3 regions of the Arthrobacter sp. STN4 genome follow, and region 1 is predicted to be linked to each of the others. Evidence: predicted binding sites of a transcription regulator. Region 1 holds the regulator's gene; each other region holds the start of a gene.
The links. The regulator LexA, encoded in region 1, represses DNA repair genes until DNA is damaged. The targets are predictions, from matches to a motif close to TCGAACANNTGTTCGA.
Positions count from the first base shown of each region.

Region 2: MMF96_RS07820 (LexA family protein) is a predicted target of LexA. The motif match lies at 1,945-1,960, and genes of this name have one in related genera.
Region 3: uvrA (excinuclease ABC subunit UvrA) is a predicted target of LexA. The motif match lies at 2,057-2,072, and genes of this name have one in related genera.

Region 1 is NZ_JAKZGX010000030.1:40,254-43,493, forward strand. Features, by position in the region: gene MMF96_RS16760 (histidinol-phosphate transaminase) at 1-8, opposite strand, end outside; gene MMF96_RS16765 (LysM peptidoglycan-binding domain-containing protein) at 71-487, opposite strand; gene lexA (transcriptional repressor LexA) at 782-1,525, shown strand; gene MMF96_RS16775 (ATP-dependent DNA helicase) at 1,638-3,240, opposite strand, start outside.
Region 2 is NZ_JAKZGX010000007.1:151,459-154,698, forward strand. Features, by position in the region: gene MMF96_RS07810 (SOS response-associated peptidase) at 1-112, shown strand, start outside; gene MMF96_RS07815 (Y-family DNA polymerase) at 107-1,402, opposite strand; gene MMF96_RS07820 (LexA family protein) at 1,457-1,888, opposite strand; gene MMF96_RS07825 (hypothetical protein) at 2,062-2,571, shown strand; gene MMF96_RS07830 (hypothetical protein) at 2,841-3,240, shown strand, end outside.
Region 3 is NZ_JAKZGX010000014.1:54,544-57,783, forward strand. Features, by position in the region: gene uvrA (excinuclease ABC subunit UvrA) at 1-1,980, opposite strand, end outside; gene MMF96_RS11675 (GntR family transcriptional regulator) at 2,114-2,497, opposite strand; gene MMF96_RS11680 (ABC transporter ATP-binding protein) at 2,503-3,240, opposite strand, start outside.

The DNA.
Region 1 (3,240 bases):
TGGTCCATCCCACCAGTTTAAGGCGGCAGGAGGCCTGACACGAACTTGTGACGCCCGGGGACCCTGTGGCCTACTCCGGGAGCGGGACGTACAGGCGCTGTCCGGCCTGAAGGACACTGCTGCCGAGATTGTTCAGGGACACAATGTCAGCCACGACGTCACGTACGTCACGCGTGCCGGCGCTGGCGGCCGCGATCGACCACAGGCTGTCGCCCTGCAGGACGGTGACGGCCGCAGGGCCGCCCAGGCCGGCGCCGGCATCCCGGGTCGACGCCTTGGCCGGGCTGGCCAGGGAACCGAGCAGGACGGCCAGCAGGGAAAAGACCAGCACGGCCGTCACCGCGAGTGCCGGCAGGCCAAGCAGCAGCATGCGTCCGCGCCGGGTCAGGCGCAGCCCCGTGGCGGGCGTCGGACGTTCCGTTCCCGCCCGACGCGGCGTGGGGGCGGCCACGGCCGGGCCCGGGCGGGAAATCACCAATGCACTCATGACTTCATTCCTTTCGCAGGGACCCCGCCACCTTGGCGGCCACCCCTCGGGGAGGACCGCAAACACCTGACTGGAGACGACTTCCATGCACAATATGTTCGATAGAACGTATGTTCTATCCTTGTTCTCTTAGTTTTAGCATCTATTGACGACGCTTGCCAAGACTCGATAGAACAAATGTTTGAAATTCGTCGATATCGGGCTTAATCTTGAGGGAAAGGATTCGCCAACAAGAGCAGTCCACCAGCAGGCACTGACATTATTGGCTGCATCCCCAGAAAGGATCGAAGGACCATGGCGCTACCGGAACCTCCGCATCGAATCCCGCAGGCCCCCAGCAGGGCAGGAATGAAGGGGCTTACGGTGCGGCAGAAGAAGATTCTCGAATGCATCCAGCGCTCCATTGCCGACAAGGGATACCCGCCGTCCATGCGGGAAATTGGCGACAACGTGGGCCTGGCCAGCCTGTCCAGCGTGACCCACCAGCTGATTCAGCTCGAACGGCACGGATACCTGCGCCGCGACCCCAAGCGCCCCCGCGCCATGGAGGTGCTCATCCCGCTGGTCATTGACAACGGCACCGTGTCCATTGAGGGCGTCAACGACCCGGACCAGGTCCGCAGCTCGAACGGGCTGAACTTTGCCCAACTGAGCAGTGCCTCGGACACCGCCTTTGTTCCCCTCGTGGGACGGATTGCGGCCGGCGGGCCCATCCTGGCGGACCAGATGGTCGATGACATCATGCCGCTCCCCCGCCAGATCGTGGGCAGCGGCGAATTGTTCATGCTGAAGGTAGCCGGCGATTCCATGATTGATGCGGCCATCTGTGACGGCGACTGGGTGGTGGTCCGGCGCCAGAACATGGCCGACAACGGCGACATCGTTGCGGCGCTGTTGGACGACGAGGCGACAGTCAAGACGTTCCGCCAGCGCGACGGCCACACGTGGCTGCTGCCGCAGAACACGCGCTACGAGCCCATCCTCGGCGACGAAGCCACCGTCATGGGCAAGGTCGTCTCCGTCCTCCGCAGCCTGTAGGCAAGCCCGGAGCCGACATTTTTTGTCGGAGGCGTAAGGAGGCGCCAAGGCCGCCCGGGGCCGCGGCGTCGGAGAGCCGACGGAAAAATGCCGGGCCCGCTGGCGCCGGCGGCTACTTGCCGGAAAGCCTCTGCAGCGCGGCGAGGGCTACGGCTCGGTCCTTGGTGGACCAGAAGGGCGGCAGCGCGGCACGGAGGAAGCCGCCATAGCCGGCGTTCGCCAGGCGGGAGTCCAGGACGGCAACCACGCCGCGGTCGCTGCTGGAACGGATCAGCCGCCCCACGCCCTGTGCCAGCCGGATGGCAGCGTGCGTGGCGGAGATGGCAATGAACCCGTCACCGCCGCTTTGGGCCACGGCCCTGGCCCGTGCCGTGACAAGGGGATCGTCCGGTCGTGGAAACGGAATCCTGTCGATGACCACGAGCCGGCACGAGGCGCCTTGGACGTCCACGCCCTGCCAGAGGGACATGGTGCCAAACAGGCAGCTGTCCGGCTCGTCCGAAAATTCCTTGATCAGTCCGGCCATGGACGAGTCGCCCTGGCAGAGGATCTTGACCTTGAGCTTTTTCCGCAGCTTTTCCGCCGCGTCCTCCGCAGCCCGCCGCGAGGAGAACAAGGCCAGCGTGCCGCCGCCCGCGGCGCTGATGAGGGCCTCCAACTCGGACAGCTGTTCGGGGGAATTGCCAAAGCCCGGCTTGGCCAGGTGCGAAGCCACGTACAGCATGCCCTGCTTGGGGTAGTCAAAGGGCGAGCCGACGTCGGCGCCGGTCCAGGACGGTGCATTGGCGCCCAGCAGCCCCAGCCCCCCGGCCGTGGCTTGGAACGATGAACCGATGGCCAGCGTGGCCGAGGTCAGCACGACCGTGTGGTCCGCGAACAGGCCCTCGCGGAGCTTGCCGGCCACGCTAAGGGGGGCAATGTTGATGACGGGGGGTTCGCTCTCGTCGGCCTTCTGGTAGCCCTTGCCGGGAGCGAAGGTCCCGGTGCGGGAGGTCCACACCACTTCGCGGGAATCCCTGGCGGTGAGCAGCCGTTCGCACAGGTCAAAGATCAGGTTGAGCCGGGACCTGGCGATCGACCGCCCGCCGTCGGCTGCCGCGTTGCCGTCCGGCTTGGAGTCGGACAGCGCCACGCGGGCCGCATCACGCAACTGTTCAATGGCTGCGGCGTGTTCGTCGTTGAGTCCATTGGGCAGCAGCCCGCTGGGCATGCCCGAAAATGCCATGTCCAGGGCCGTGGCCGCACCATGGAGCGCCTCCACCGACACACCGGTATGCTTGCGCGTGCTGGACGCGGCGGCCTGCACCATTTGCACGGACAGCTGGCCGGTCACGGCGCCCGTGACACGGTCCTGGAGCTCATGGGCCTCGTCCACCACCACGACGTCGTAGTCGGGCAGCACGGCAATGCCCTCGAAGGCGCTGATGGCGAGCATGGCGTGGTTGGTGACCACGATGTCCGCTTCGCCGCCCTTGGCACGGGCCAGCTCGGAAAAGCACACTTCGGCCAGCGGGCATTTCTGTGCCCCGAGGCATTCCATTGACGTGACCGAGACCTGTCGCCAGGCCTTGTCCGTGACGCCGGGCAGGAGTTCGTCGCGGTCGCCGGTTTCCGTAGTCCCGGCCCATTCCCGCAGCCGCACCACTTCCCGGCCCAGGGGCGATGACGGGCCGGACTTGGCACCGGGCAGGTGCACCACGCTGGAGTCTTCCCCC
Region 2 (3,240 bases), on a different contig from region 1:
GGTCGACGCCGCCGTCGCCGCCGCCACCCCGGTGGCCGAGGCGTTGGAGTTTTACCAGGTCGGCCCGCTCACCGGCAACGGGCCCGAACTGGTACACCCCACCGGTTCATGAGGCCCTGGCCACGGGCAACTCCTCCCAATGCGTCGTATAGCGCGGTGAGAGCATCTCACGCTTCATCGTCCAGTCCGGCCCGCCCCTGATGCCCCCGGCACCCAGGCCAATACTTCCCCGCCCGTGCTTCTTGGAGACCTCCTCGAGCAGCTGGCCAATGCCGCGTTCCTCGTGCCGGTTCTCAAACAGCTTCAACGTCGCCTGGTTGCCGGTCGGGCGCAGGTCGGTGACCATGATCCCGGCCCGCACATACTTCACCCCCTCCACCGTCCGCGGCGGCAGCGCATGGGCGGCCCTGGCCAGCAACACCGGATCGGCCGTGGGCATCGGCAGGGGAACACACACCGACGGGAAGGACGTGTCGGCCGGGTTGTAGTGCGACGTCGCAGCGAAGGCGGTCAGCACTTTCGCCTGCAGCTGGTGCTTGGCCAGCCGTGCACTGGCCTGCTGCGCGTACAAGCCCATGACCTGGCGCATAGCCGCATGGCTGGTGATCGGGGTCGAGAAGGACCGGCTGAAGATCAACTGCTCCCGGCCGATGCGTTCCTCCTCCATCGGGATGCACCGGATGCCCTGCAACTCCAGCACGGTGCGCATCAACACCACCGAGAACCGATCACGGATCAGGACCGGATTGGCGTTCTTCAAATCCAGCACCGACCTAATGCCCATCGCGTTCAACCGCTTCGTCAACCGGCCGGCCACACCCCACAACTCCACCACGGACAACCTGGACATCAGCGCCTCACGCTCGGCCTCGGGAATCGATTCCCAATGGCACACACCCCCAAAGGGCGCATTATGCTTCGCCCACTTGTTCGCCAACTTCGCCAACCCCTTCGTGCCCGCGATCCCCACACACACCGGCACACCCACGTGGCGGCGCACCGCGTCCTTGATGCCCCGGCCCAGGGCGAGCATCTCCGCCGCAGTTCCGTTGACGCCCAGGAAGGCCTCATCGATCGAGTACACCTCCACCCAGGCGCTATAGCGCCCCAAAAGGACCATGACGCGGTCGCTGACGTCCCCATACAACTCATAATTGCTCGATCGGGCGACCAGCCGCCGCTCAGGCGGAATCGCATCAGATGCGAGGTGCTTGATCTTGAACCACGGATCACCCATCTGGATGCCAAGAGCCTTCGCCTCGGTACTCCTGGTCACGGCGCAGCCGTCGTTGTTGGAAAGCACGATTAGCGGCTTGCCCTCCAGGGAAGGGTCAAAGGCCCGCTCGGCACTGGCATAGAAACTGTTCACGTCCACATGGGCGATATAGTCACTACCCGGCATGAGTGCCGGCCCCTTGTACTCCGCCGTCCGGATACGCATCAGCAGCAGGTCTCACTAAAGGTGGTGGAGGCAGGTCTGGGCGACACCCCAGATTGTCAACGACCGAGGGTCGCTGACACGGATGTCCGGGTAGTCCGGGTTCTCGGCCTGGAGCACCACTCCCCCCGGCAGGAGGCGCAGTCGCTTGATGGTGAGCTCACCATCAATGACTGCCACCACGACGGACCCGTCCCTGGGTTCAAGGGCCCGGTTCACGATCAACTCATCCCCGTCACTGATGCCTGCACCCTCCATGGAATGCCCGGACACCCGCACAATGTACGTGCTGGTGACATCCTTGATCAGGTGCTCATTGAGGTTGATCCTGCCATCGAAATAGTCCTGGGCCGGTGACGGATAGCCGGCCGCTACAAGGACAGGGGCGAGTAGTGGATGCAAGGCAGGAGCCGCGTATTCTACTAAACAAATATTCGATATATGATCCATTACACACCACTTACTAGCAATAAAGTTCGATATCCCGAGTGTAGGCCCAACCCCTGACAAAGGCAGGTTCGAGTGCGCACAAGCGGACGATCATCACCCGAGCCCTCAACCATCCCTGCTTCATATTCATCGGCGCATGGTCACGCTTCATGGCCTTGTGCAACAATTTCCCCATGACTGCTCGCCTCTATGACCTCTCCTCGTCCTGGACCTTCGCCAATACCCACCAGGAAGTCTGGGACGTCATCGCGGATCCGAACATGTCATGGCCCGATTGGTGGCCGGGCTGTACTTACGCCAAGCCGCTGCAGCGGTCCCCACAAGCTGGTACGTCAAACGAGGAACTACTTCTTGCAACCACAGCCACGCTGAAATTCAAGGCCTCGCTGGGCTACTCGCTGGCGGTTTCCTACCACCCCACCCACGTTGAGAGCCCCCGCGAGGTCGTCTTTGACGCCGGCGGAGACCTGGCCGGCGAAGGCCGCGTAATCCTCTCACCGCTCGACAACGGACACACCCAAATGGACATCGAATGGCGCGTCCGACCCACCAGCCGCTGGATGACCATGCTCAGCCCCGTTGCCTCGCCAGTATTTACATTCGCTCACGCCGCCCTCATGCGTCGTGGTGAATCGGGATTGCGAGCGTATTTGGCCATGGGGAAAGCAACAAACGGCCAGTAACCTGACCATCCAACGCTAGTCATCTGCGTCGACCGGATTTAACATGATCTAAACAGCGATTCTCCACTACCGCTGACAGGCTGATGGGTCTCACGCATGAACAAACGCCAGAAGGTCGCTTCAAAAGCCAGATTCAGGTTCCAGGCGCTACTATTTGCCGCCGAAAAGTCGCTCACGAACCGAGTACGAACCGAGACTGACGAATCCGTCCATGTCCACAATGGCAGGAGACCGTCAAGGAGGCCACGCGGCCACTGGAAGGCACTACAGTGACGAGCCGGGCGCTACACCACCAAGCCCGTGAAGCCAATCGCCGACTCAAACTTGGGGCCCATCCAGACCTGCAAAGCATCCAATCCTGGCTGGAAGCAAAGCGCGGCAAGCCCATCACCATTATGGAGCTGCCCACCCTGCGCGGGGATGACCTCTGCGGGTTCTGGCTGTCCCACCCGCACCGAGACGTCGTCGTGTATGCCCCGCCAAAGTCAACTTTGCAGCTCCAATTCATAGTTCTCCACGAATTCGCACACATGATCCTGGACCACCAACTCTCCGCTTCGTCACTGGCTCCCATGCACCTGCCAGGCTTTCCGGAAACCCCGCTGATGACACTCGGTCGCAGCAGCTTCGAGAATGACGACGAAGCCGCAGCGGAATACCTGGCGGAAC
Region 3 (3,240 bases), on a different contig from region 1:
GGTGACGGCCGTCATGACGCCCAGGGGAAAGGCGACGTCGAGGTTTCGGAGGTTGTTTTCGCGGGCGCCCACCACCTTCAGCTGGCGTGCCTTGTCGTGTTTACGCCGCTTGGCCGGCACCGGGATGTTCTTGCGCCCGGAGAGGTAGTCCCCCGTCAGCGACCCGGTGTTTTCCAGCAGTCCCGCCACGGAGCCGGAGTGGACCACACGGCCGCCGTGCTCGCCGGCCCCGGGGCCGATGTCCACGATCCAGTCGGCCTCGTTGATGGTGTCCTCGTCGTGTTCGACCACAATGAGCGTGTTGCCCAGGTCCCGCAGCCGCGTCAACGTCTCGATGAGCCGCCGGTTGTCGCGTTGGTGCAGCCCGATGGACGGTTCGTCAAGCACATACAGCACGCCGACCAGGCCGGATCCGATCTGGGTGGCCAGCCGGATGCGCTGGGCCTCGCCGCCGGAGAGGGTGGCGGAAGCCCGCTCCAGGTTCAGGTACTCCAGACCCACGTCGAGCAGGAACTTCAGCCGGGCCTGGATCTCCTTCAGGACCTGGCTGGCGATTTGTGCCTCGCGGCCCGTCAGCACCAGGGTGGAGAGGAATTCGAAGCAGTCGCGCATGGACAGGGCGCAGGTCTCGGCGATGGACTTGCCGTTGATCAACACGGACAGCGACGCCGGGTTCAGCCGGGCACCGCCACAGGCCGGGCACGGAATCTGGCGCATGTACTCTTCGTAGCGGTCGCGGGCGGAGTCCGACTCCGTCTCCTGGTGCTTGCGCTGGATGTACTGCACGGCGCCCTCAAAGCCGGTGCTGTACTTGCGTTCGCGGCCAAAGCGGTTCCGGTACTGGACCACCACCTTGTGGTCCTTGCCGTAGAGGATGGCCTGGCGGGATTCGGTGCTGAGCTTGTTCCAGGAGTCCTCGAGGGAGAAGCCCAGCTCATCGGCGAGCCCTTCCAGGAGCCGGTTCCAGTATTCGGTGGTGGCCGTGCCCAGCGACCACGGGGCGATGGCGCCTTCGCGCAGCGAGAGGTAGGGGTTGGGGACCACCAGTTCCTCGTCCACCTCCAGCTTGGTGCCGATGCCGCTGCAGGCGCTGCAGGCGCCGAACGGGTTGTTGAAGGAAAAGGAGCGCGGCTCAATTTCGTCAATGGCCAGGGGGTGTTCGTTGGGGCAGGCGAGGTTCTCCGAGAATTGCCGCACGCGCCCGTCCTCGGACTCCCCGAGGTCCACCAGCTCGGCCAGGACCCGGCCCTCGGCCAGGCCGAGCGCCGTTTCGACGGAGTCGGTGAGTCGCTGGCGGATCCCGTCCTTGACCACCAGCCGGTCCACCACCACCTCGATGGTGTGCTTGAAGGTCTTCTTCAGCTGGGGCGGGTCGGAGAGCTGGACCTGCACGCCGTCCACCTTGGCGCGCGAATAGCCCTTTGCCGTCAGCTCGCGGAACAGCTCCACAAACTCACCCTTGCGGTCGCGCACCACGGGGGCCAGCACCTGGAAGCGGGTGCCCTCGGGCATTTCCAGCAGCTGGTCCACGATCTGCTGGGGTGTCTGCTTGGTGATGGGCTCGCCGCACACGGGGCAGTGCGGGATGCCCACGCGCGCCCACAGCAGGCGCATGTAGTCATAAATTTCGGTGATGGTGCCGACGGTGGAGCGCGGATTTTTTGACGTCGACTTTTGGTCGATGGACACGGCCGGGGACAGGCCCTCGATGAAATCCACATCCGGTTTGTCCACCTGGCCCAGGAACTGCCGGGCGTAGGCGGAGAGGGATTCCACGTAGCGGCGCTGGCCCTCGGCGAAGATGGTGTCAAAGGCCAGGGAGGACTTGCCGGAGCCGGACAGGCCGGTAAAGACGATCATGGCGTCACGCGGCAGGTCCAGGTCGACGTTGCGCAGGTTGTGTTCCCGGGCGCCCTTCACCACGAGGCGGGAGAGGTCGGGACGCTTGATTTCCGGGGTCACGGTGGCAGGCTGGTACATTGTTTCCTTCGCTTTTCGCGGCGTCCGGACAGGTGTCGGCAACGCGGTGCTGCGGTGGCACCACGTAACAGTATAGTCGAATCTTCGTTCGAACAAGGCTTCTCGAACAGGCTTTCCGGCGACGCCTTTGCGACTAGTGCCGGGAGCCGCGCTCCAGCGCGGCAATGACAATCGCCAGGGCCTTGGGGCCGGGGATGCCGAGGTCACGCACGACGCCGGCATAGGCCTCCGCCGCTTCCGCCGCCTTGGCGCCGAGCACGTCCCCGCCGGAGGCGATGGCGGTGCCGCTGCGGCCGGCCGTCACCACGATGCCGGCCTGTTCGAGCTCGCGGTACGAACGGGCCACGGTGTTGGCCGCCACCCCGAGGATCGTGGCGAGCGAGCGCACCGACGGCAGCCTGGCACCGACGGCCAGGGCGCCGGAGGCGGCCAGGTCCAGGATGCGCATCCTGATCTGTTCATAGGGCGGCACCGAGGAGGTGGTGTCCAGTTTCCACTTGCGCACAATGGCGTCCATGGCGTTCACGCCGTGCCCACTTCCTCCACCAGGGGATCGCCAAATTGTGACATGTACAAATCGTAGTAGAAGGTGTGCTGCTCCAGCAGTTGTTCGTGCGTGCCCTGCTCGATGATGCGCCCGTCGTTCATGACCAGGATGAGGTCCGCGTCGCGGATGGTGGACAGCCGGTGGGCGATCACAAAGCTGGTCCGGCCCTTGCGCAGGCGGTTCATGGCCTGGCGGATCAGCACCTCGGTGCGGGTGTCCACGGAACTGGTGGCCTCGTCCAGGATCAGGATTCCGGGGTTGGCGATCCAGGCCCGGGCAATCGTCATCAGCTGCCGCTGCCCCTGGCTCAGGCCGCCGCCGTCGTCCGTGAGAACGGTGTCATAGCCGTCCGGGAGGGAGCGGACAAAGTGGTCCACGTGCGTGGCCTCCGCGGCGGCGGTGATCTCCGCCTCCGTTGCGTCGAGCTTGCCATACGCCAGGTTTTCGCGGATGGTCCCGCCAAAAAGCCAGGCGTCCTGGAGCACCATGCCGAACTTGCGGCGCAGCTCATCGCGGGTGAGTTCTGCGGTGTTGACGCCGTCAATGCTGATCCGCCCGGAATCAATCTCATAGAAGCGCATGAGCAGGTTGACCAGCGTGGTCTTGCCGGCGCCCGTCGGCCCGACGATGGCCACGGTCTCCCCCGGCTCCGCCGCCAGGGAGAGGTCGCGGATGAGGGGTTCGTCCGGCTTGTAGCTGAAGTTGACATGGTC